One region of the Shinella sp. GW821-FHT11G07 genome, then DNA from elsewhere that is predicted to be linked to it. Evidence: riboswitches for the same ligand, from Rfam matches in the RefSeq annotation. Region 1 holds a riboswitch; each other region holds the start of a gene.

Region 1 (2,169 bases):
CAGACCCATGCGCTCGAACAGCCGCTGCATATGATCGAGGCGTTGAATGAAGCGATGGAGGCGCGCACCTGCGCACTCGGCATCGAAGTCGGCTCGGGCAACCACTGGCAGACGTCGCGCGAAGGCCGCGAGGCGATCCATGCCTTCCGCTATGCGCTTTATGACGGCGTGCAGAGCGGCAGCGAGGACGGCAAGGCCGTTGCGCCGCTGATGGGCCGCTTTTCCGATTTCGACGGCGGCGTCACCTCTATCCATCTCGGCGGCACGACTTTTCTTGTCTGTTATCCCGACCACGGCATGATCTACCGCTTCATCCCGAAGACGGCGGGGACGTGCGAGATGGAACTGATCTGGCTCGTCGACGGCAAAGCGGAGGAGGGCAGGGATTACGATCTCGAAAAGCTCACCTGGCTGTGGAAGGTCACGACGGCGGAAGACAAGACGATCATCGAGCACACGGCGCGCGGTGTGCAGTCGCACTATTTCGTGCCCGGGCCGATCGCGCCAATGGAGCAGAACGAGCTTCGCTATATCGACTGGTATCTCGAAGAGATCAGTCGCCCGGACGGCGTGGGCGCATAAGAAAAAGATATAAAGATATCTTTATATCATTGACGAATGACTCCGGACAGACGATGATCCCGCCATCGAGGTTCTTCGGGTTCCGATCCGAAGCTAAGAGGGAATCCGGTGCGACCTTCGGGTCCATGCCGGAGCTGCCCCCGCAACTGTAAGCGGCGAGTTTCGTCCACCATGTCACTGAGGAAGACGCCTCGGGAAGACGGACGCAAGCGCTGACCCGCCCCCGATAGATAACGTCCACGGGCGGGGTGTCCCGGTGTGCCGCTTTTGCGACCGGCCACCTGTGCGCCGCCGTCGTCGATGCGTCATTCCTCCCTGCCCATAACCTACGGGGTAGGAAAATGACCATCAGAACTGCAAATCTCGGTTTTCCCAGGATTGGAAGACATCGCGAGCTGAAATTCGCGCTCGAAGCCTATTGGTCCGGCAAGGCGGACCGCACGTCGCTGCTCGACGTCGGAAAGACGCTGAGGGCGGAAAACTGGAAGCTCCAGCAGGAGAAGGGGATCGACGCGATCCCGTCCAACGATTTCTCCTTCTATGACCACGTTCTCGATACCGCCGTCATGGTGGGTGCCATTCCGCCGGCCTACGGCTGGACCGGCGGGCCTGTCGACCTCGACATCTATTTCGCCATGGCGCGCGGTGCGACCGGCGGCGAGCATGCCGCCTGCGGCCACGCCCATCACGGGCAGGGCGTGCCGGCGCTCGAAATGACGAAATGGTTCGACACGAACTACCACTACATGGTGCCGGAATTTTCCGCCGACCTAGCCTTCGCGCTGACGGAGAACCGGCCGCTGCAAAGCTTCCTGGAGGCGAAGGCGCTCGGTATCCACACCCGTCCCGCCCTCCTCGGCCCGGTCACTTTCCTGAAGCTCGGCAAGACGCGGGATGGGTCGGATGCCCTCGACCTGCTCGACCGTCTTCTGCCGGTCTATGGCCGTATTCTTGCGGAACTCGCCGAGGCGGGGGCGGACTGGGTGCAAATCGACGAGCCGTGCCTTGTGCTCGACCTTTCCGACAAGGAGCGCGATGGCCTGAAGCGAGCCTATGCGGCCCTGTCGAAGGCCGCGCCCGGTCTCCGCATCCTGCTGGCCGGTTACTTCGGGCGTCTTGGCGAAAACCTTGGCACAGCGGTCAGCCTTCCCGTCGCCGGCCTGCATGTCGATCTGGTGCGCGCACCGCAGGAACTGGAAACGATCGCCGAAACGGCACCGGGGACGCTGCATCTCTCGCTCGGTGTCATCGACGGCCGCAATGTCTGGCGGGCGGATCTGGCGTCGCTGGCGCAGCGGCTCGTGCCGATCATTGCGCGCCGCGGAGTGGGCAACATCGAGATCGCGCCGTCCTGCTCGCTGCTGCACGTGCCGATCGATACCGCGCTTGAAACGGCACTCGACGACGAGCTTCGTTCCTGGCTCGCCTTCGCCACGCAGAAGCTTGAGGAACTCGCGTTGCTCGGCCGTCATGCCGAAGCCGGTGCCGTCGAGCAAGGCGGTGCCGTCGCTGCCCGCCTGACCTCGGTGCGCGTGCACGACCCGCTCGTCCAGGGCCGATTGAAGGCGCTGGAGGGTGCGGCGCAGA
Region 2 (2,169 bases), on a different contig from region 1:
CTTCTCCTACCGCACGCGTGACCTTTCCAAGCCCGGCGCCTGCGGCTGCAACCTCTCGGCCTATTACCAGGAGATGATCAAGCGCGAGAAGGCGCTGAAGGGCGACCCTGCGCAGGCATCGACCGGCGACGACGGCGGTTCCATCACCAGGATCGATACCCTGCCGAAAAAGGCGGAAACAGCGGTCAAGACGCCGGTGACGATCGAGGAACGCGACTACGATCCGGCGACCAGCAAGGTGCGCACCGTCGGCCCGGTCTTCCTGCCGGCAAACCAATCCGCCATCGACCTCGGCCGTCCGGCCGATGCCGGCGTCAACTGACGTCGGTTTCCGGCCAGCGCTCCTCGAACACCAGTTCTTCCAGCGGCAGGCGCTGTCGCCAGCCCTTCACCGCAAGCTCCGGCTCGGCATAGAGTCGGTCGACGAAACCGACGCACAGCCAGGCGACGATCTCGATATGCTCGGGTATGCCGAGGATGTTCCGGACGTCGCTGTCGTGAAAGATGCTAACCCAGCCGACGCCGACCCCTTCCGCCCGCGCCGCGAGCCAGAGGTTCTGCACGGCGCAGACCGTCGAATAGACATCCATGCGCGGATTGTGGGTGCGGCCGAGCACCACCGTTCCGCCGCGTGTTGGATCACAGGTCACGCAAATCGAGAGCGGCGCCTTTAGAATGCCCTCGAGCTTCAGGGCGCGATAGTGCTCCTGACGCTCGCCTTCGAACATCGCCACCGCCTCGGCATTGGCTTTTTGAAACGCGGCATGCACCCGCCGCCGCGTCGCCTCGCTGCGCACCGTGAGAAAATTCCACGGCTGCATGAAGCCGACCGACGGCGCGCTGTGTGCGGCATGCAGCAGGCGGCCGACGAGGTCGTCCGGCAATGGTTCGGGCAGAAACTGGTCACGCACGTCGCGGCGCGTTTCGATGGCACGATAGACGGCTTGCCTGTCCTCGCAAGAAAAGGCGCCCGCCCGGACCAGAGGGTCCCACGGTTCGGTTCGCATCGTTTTCTCCCCAACAATGCGCACAACCTGCCGCCGTCCACGCGGGTTCGGTCTATCTTGCCAGGCCGGTCTTCTGACTTCGGGTCACGCAGCAAGCACCTGCCTTCCCGGTTGAGCAACCAGTGGCAAAAGCCTGAATCGATTCAAGCTTTTACGGCGCACGCCATCCCCGTCACAGCGTTGGGCACGTTCCGGACCTGGGCTTTTCAAGCCCGCACCGGATTCCCGATTCTCCCGCAAAAAGCGGGCACCTGACGGGAGCGATATGCGCATGACCGGACGATGCGATCAAGCCCGCTTGCGCCGCGGGCCTGTCCATCTGCGGCTCACTAGGCGGCGCGGGCCTCGCCGGCGTCGGCAATCTCGGCCCTGTCCATGTCACCGGCATGGACGGCACGATTGCGGCCGGCGTTCTTGGCAGCATAGAGCGCGGCGTCAGCCATTACCATGACGTCGTGCACCGTCTTGCCGTGCTGCGGAAACTGGGCGATGCCGGCGCTGCCGCCAATGAGAAGAAGCTGCCCGTCATAGGCGATCGGGATCTGCGCATCCAGAACGAGGCTGGCGGCAAGCTCCACCAGATGCTCACGGCTATGTTCGCCGGTCAGCAGAACGCAAAACTCGTCGCCCCCCAGGCGGGCGACGCAACCGCGCCGGCCGACACGCTCGGAGAACCGCCTGGCGACGGCCTGGAGCACCGCATCCCCCGCTGCATGCCCATGCCGGTCGTTGACTGCCTTGAACCTGTCGAGATCGAGCGCGAGGATCGCGAAGGGCTTGTTCTCGCCCTTCTTGATGGCGCGCGACACTTCCTCGTCAAAACCGCTGCGGTTCTTGAGGCCGGTCAACGGATCGTGCCGTGCGAGGAAGGCGTTCTTCGTCTCGCTGCGCTGGAGCGCGCGGACGAGCGCGGAAAAGCGCAGGGTGACGAACAGCATGACGCCGGCAAACACCAGAACGAACAACGCGATCTGCGGCAGCGCCGAGCGCCAGACGAAGGATCCGGGCATGTTGGGCCGCCAGGACGTGACCATCGGATTGTAGGTATCCCCGCCGACCGGCGTCATCAGCAACCCCGGCTCCTGTGTCACGATCGGCGTGAAGCCAAGATCGCGCACGCCGAGGCGCCGTTCGGTGTTTGCCAGCATCTTTTGCGAAACGG
Region 3 (2,169 bases), on a different contig from region 1:
ACTTCCTGGATCGCCTCTTCGACGACGTAATAGTTGTCGAGCAGCCATTCGGCTGCGGGGGTGATCTGCACGCCCGCTTCGACATCCTTCGCCGTCGTCTGGTAGACGCGGAAGATTTCCTTCTCGTTTTCCTTGTGCCGGGCACGGAATTCGAAGGGTCGGAAGCCGGGCAGGGCCGCGCGTTTGTCGCGCGCCAGCGCTTCACCGCAATCGGCAAGCTCCTCCAGCGTCAGATAGGTGGCGCGGATCGAATCGTTATAATCGATCTGCTTGACGTCGGCATCGCGCGAGGAGGCTTGCGGCGTATTATGAAGGGGCATGTTTCTGATTCTGGATCCGGCCATGTGGAACCATCCGGCGGCGGCCTTTGCGCTGGACAGTTTTTTGCGGGCAGGGTTCATATTTGTGCCGCGATCAGCCATGGCACCGAACCGCACCCCGGGGGCACTTGACGGTTGGACAGGGCTCAGGCGACACGCTTGTTGGCATCCTGGCCGCGTGGTGCATGAAAACGGCATTTTTTAGCCGTAAGGACAGAGACTTGCAACATGTCAACAGGACTGGATGGCGCAGCATGGACCCTCATCTGCGGATTTGGTGAATCGCCCATCCCTCCCCAAGGGCGAACCTGCGCATGGTGCAGGCGGAAAGCCAAATGCCTGATGCGGGAAAAAGTTCCCGCCCTGTGCATGATAGTCAAAACCATTGACTTGCCGGCGCGCTGACGCCAGTTTGCCGAAGTCAGGGTCTTCCGAGTCGCATGCGGCTTGGAGGCTAAGAGGGAAGCCGGTGCGATGCTCCAGATGGAGTGCCAAGACCGGCGCTGCCCCCGCAACTGTGAACGGTGAGCGACTGTCGATAAAGCCACTGGTCTTTGGACCGGGAAGGCGAGACAGAGGCGACGACCCGTGAGCCAGGAGACCTGCCCTGATACTTGAAACGTCCATGGGCGGGGTGTCCCAGTGGTGCGCTTGCTTGTCGCCTTTCGGCGAAATCCAGCATGCGTGCGTCCGGTCATCCCCCAATTTACCGATTGGGGAAGAAATGCTTGCACTTGATCACAACGGCCTCTCCGGCACCGGAAAGCCGGAATCCGTCTTCATCTCCTGGCTGCTCTGGCAACCGCGCGGCGCCGACCTTGCCGTCGAGGCACTGAAGGAGGTGCAGAAACTCTCCCGTTATGAGGATGCCGATCCGGATATTGCCCGCCTGCGATCGCTTTTCGCCTCGCTTGCCGGTGCAGACCGTCCGCTTCACTGACGCGTCGGTCCGCATAAACGCATATTGACATAAAGATATCTTTATGTGACTTCCGATGCAGTATGATTGCACCGGAGGGCTTTGCCATGGCCAAATCGCACCTGGACACCCTGTTCGGCCCCGAACTGCCGCGCCGCGACGGCCGCGAGATCCTCGCAGCCCTGCAAAAAGCCGCGCGCGAGCGCATCCTGGTGCTCGACGGCGCCATGGGCACGGAAATCCAGACGCTCAAGCTCATCGAGGACGATTTCCGCGGCGACCGCTTCGGCGATTGCGCCTGCCACCAGCAGGGCAACAACGACCTGTTGACGCTGACCCAGCCGGGCGCGATCGAGGACATTCATTACCGCTATGCGCTGGCCGGCGCCGATATTCTCGAAACCAACACCTTCTCCTCCACCACCATCGCCCAGGCCGACTACGGCATGGAGGACATGGTCTATGAACTGAACCGCGACGGTGCGCGCCTTGCGCGGCGCGCCGGCCTGCGCGCGCAGGAAAAGGACGGCCGCCGCCGTTTCGTCGCCGGCGCGCTCGGCCCGACCAACCGCACCGCCTCCATCTCGCCCGACGTCAACAATCCCGGCTACCGCGCCGTCTCCTTCGATGATCTGCGCCTCGCCTATGCCGATCAGCTGCGCGGCCTCATCGATGGTGGCGCCGACATCATCCTGATCGAGACGATCTTCGACACACTGAACGCCAAGGCCGCGATCTTCGCCACCCGCGAAGTCTTCGAGGAAAAGGGCATCGAGCTGCCGGTCATGATCTCCGGCACGATCACCGACCTTTCCGGCCGCACGCTGTCCGGCCAGACGCCGGAAGCCTTCTGGAACTCGGTGCGCCACGCCGATCCCTTCTCGATCGGCCTCAACTGCGCGCTCGGCGCCAATGCCATGCGCGCCCATC
Region 4 (2,169 bases), on a different contig from region 1:
GGCCACGGAAGCGGCCCGCCTTGCCGACGAGGCGGAAAAGCGCGCCGAAGAGGCGGCGACGGCAAAGAAGCAGGCTGAAGCCGATGACGCGGCAGCCGCAGCCCGTAAAAATGAAGCGCAGGGTGCCGAGACGAAGGACCGGGGCCTTGCCGTGGAACAGGCCGATGCGGCGAAGCGCGAGGAGGAAACCTTCCGGAAAGCCGTGCTCGACGGTTCGGCAGATGCTTTCCGCGACTATCTCAGGGCATATCCGAATGGTCGGTTCCTCGCGGATGCCCGCGAACGGCTGTCGACGCTCGCCGATGCCGCGCGTCAGCAAACACAGGAAACCAAGCCGAAGCAGGAGACGGCGACCGCGGAAACCGAGCGCAAGGTTGTCGAGGACCCGGTCATTGACCCCCGCGAAGCCTATATGCAGCGCTCGACCCGTGTGCAGGCGCAGCGCTGGCTGAGCGTTCTGGGCTTCAACACCTATGGCGCGGACGGCGTGTTCGGCCCGCGTACCCGCTCGGCGATCGCGTCATGGCAGGGCTCGTCCGGTTATCGCGCTGACGGCTACCTGTCGCGTGCGCAGTTCCGTGAACTCCGGCAGGCCGCGCAATATGCTCAGGCTCGCCAGAATCGCCAGCGTCAATATCAGCAGCGCCAGTACCAGCAACGTCAGTATCAGCAGGACTATGACGTGCTGGAAGGTCCGGTCGATGGCTACTATGAGCGCTACAACGGCGACGACGGCTATTACAACAATGGCGGCGGCATGGTGATCATTCCCGGCTATTGAGATTGCGACGACCGAACGGCGGTTTCAGCACAGGTCATGCCGCTGCCGGTCGATTGACTTCACGGGACGGGAAGCATAATCATCCGCAGTATTGGATGGTTCCCGGATCCGGAAACGGATCGGGGAGTAAATGGGAATGTGACGCGGCGGACCCAAATAGGGCGCTGCAATCACGGCCGACCCCGCGACTGTAGAGTGGCGAGGAACGTTCATCCGGTGGGGAGGATTGGTGTGGGTCATGGGGCATGGTGCTCCGGGCTGCACCGAGAAAACCAGCCGGAAAAGCCACTGGGTGGCATTGCGATAAGCCAAGGCTCGGACGCCTCTTTTTCTACGAATCGTCCACCTTTCGCGATGCTGATGCCCGGGAAGGTGAGAGCGGTCCGCAGGCGTGAAAACGCCGGACGCCATGAGCCAGGAGACCTGCCAGCCGATGAGGGCATATCGCTCGACCTGGGGAGGGGCTTCCCCAACGCCTGCACGGAGGTTGTCATGGCTGTTTCCGCTACGTCTACTGTTACCCTTTCCGCAAACGATCGCCTTGTCGCCGGCGCGCTTGCGCTGCTGCTCGGTGCCTTCCTTGTTTTCAGCGCCGGCCTCGCAAATTCGGCCGTGCTGCACGATACGGCGCACGACACCCGTCACTCCTACGGCTTTCCCTGCCACTAAGGAGTTTTTGACATGATCGTTCGTTATCTCCTGGCCGCCCTGGTGGCCGGGCTGTTCTCTGGTGTGCTGATGACGGCCGCCCAGGAGGCGCGAGTCGTGCCGCTCATTCTTCACGCAGAAGAATTCGAAGGCGGCGGAGAAGAAACCGCACCGACGACCGACGGCACGACACCCGCCACGACGCAGGAGCATTCCTCGCTCGGTGCCGTGATTCTGGACGTCGCATCGTATCTGTCGCCGGTTTCCGTCGCCTATGCCCATGAGGGCGAAGAGCACGAGGAAGGTGGCATCATGTTCGGCATGAGCCGTTTCTCCGGCACGCTTTTGGCCAACCTCGTCACCGGCACCGGCTTTGCGCTTCTGCTGGCGGGTTTCAGCCTGGTTTCCGGACACCCGATCACCGTCGCGAATGGTGCGCTCTGGGGTGCCGCCGGCTGGCTTGCCGTGCATATGCTGCCGGCCATCGGCCTGCCGCCGGAACTTCCGGGTTTCCCGGCTGCTGATCTTACCCAGCGCCAGATATGGTGGGTTGCGACCGTCCTGCTCTCGGCCGGGGGACTGTACCTCCTGTTCCTGAAGCAAGGTATCGTGGCCAAGGTCGCTGGCATCGTGTTGATTGCGGCGCCGCAGGTTTACGGCGCGCCGCAGCCGAGCGACATTTCCAGCAACGTTCCGGCCGTTCTCGGTGCGGAGTTCGCGGTTGCGGCACTTGCCACGAC

Evidence for each region. A riboswitch is a leader RNA that binds a small molecule or an ion and turns the genes downstream of it on or off. The one in region 1 is predicted to bind cobalamin.
Region 2: another riboswitch for cobalamin. It lies ahead of bluB (5,6-dimethylbenzimidazole synthase); the one in region 1 lies ahead of metE (5-methyltetrahydropteroyltriglutamate--homocysteine S-methyltransferase).
Region 3: another riboswitch for cobalamin. It lies ahead of AC1RT2_RS12040 (hypothetical protein); the one in region 1 lies ahead of metE (5-methyltetrahydropteroyltriglutamate--homocysteine S-methyltransferase).
Region 4: another riboswitch for cobalamin. It lies ahead of AC1RT2_RS04510 (CbtB domain-containing protein); the one in region 1 lies ahead of metE (5-methyltetrahydropteroyltriglutamate--homocysteine S-methyltransferase).

What each region holds. Positions count from the first base shown of each region.
Region 1 is NZ_JBXARJ010000007.1:161,009-163,177, forward strand. It holds gene AC1RT2_RS15465 (aromatic ring-hydroxylating oxygenase subunit alpha) at 1-582, shown strand, start outside; cobalamin riboswitch at 634-838, shown strand; gene metE (5-methyltetrahydropteroyltriglutamate--homocysteine S-methyltransferase) at 924-2,169, shown strand, end outside.
Region 2 is NZ_JBXARJ010000002.1:322,817-324,985, reverse strand. It holds gene AC1RT2_RS05065 (DUF2865 domain-containing protein) at 1-322, shown strand, start outside; gene bluB (5,6-dimethylbenzimidazole synthase) at 315-1,007, opposite strand; cobalamin riboswitch at 1,054-1,277, opposite strand; gene AC1RT2_RS05055 (diguanylate cyclase domain-containing protein) at 1,337-2,169, opposite strand, start outside.
Region 3 is NZ_JBXARJ010000005.1:211,079-213,247, forward strand. It holds gene AC1RT2_RS12035 (glycoside hydrolase family 94 protein) at 1-320, opposite strand, end outside; cobalamin riboswitch at 728-944, shown strand; gene AC1RT2_RS12040 (hypothetical protein) at 1,045-1,260, shown strand; gene metH (methionine synthase) at 1,347-2,169, shown strand, end outside.
Region 4 is NZ_JBXARJ010000002.1:207,258-209,426, forward strand. It holds gene AC1RT2_RS04505 (peptidoglycan-binding domain-containing protein) at 1-781, shown strand, start outside; cobalamin riboswitch at 861-1,226, shown strand; gene AC1RT2_RS04510 (CbtB domain-containing protein) at 1,274-1,450, shown strand; gene AC1RT2_RS04515 (CbtA family protein) at 1,463-2,169, shown strand, end outside.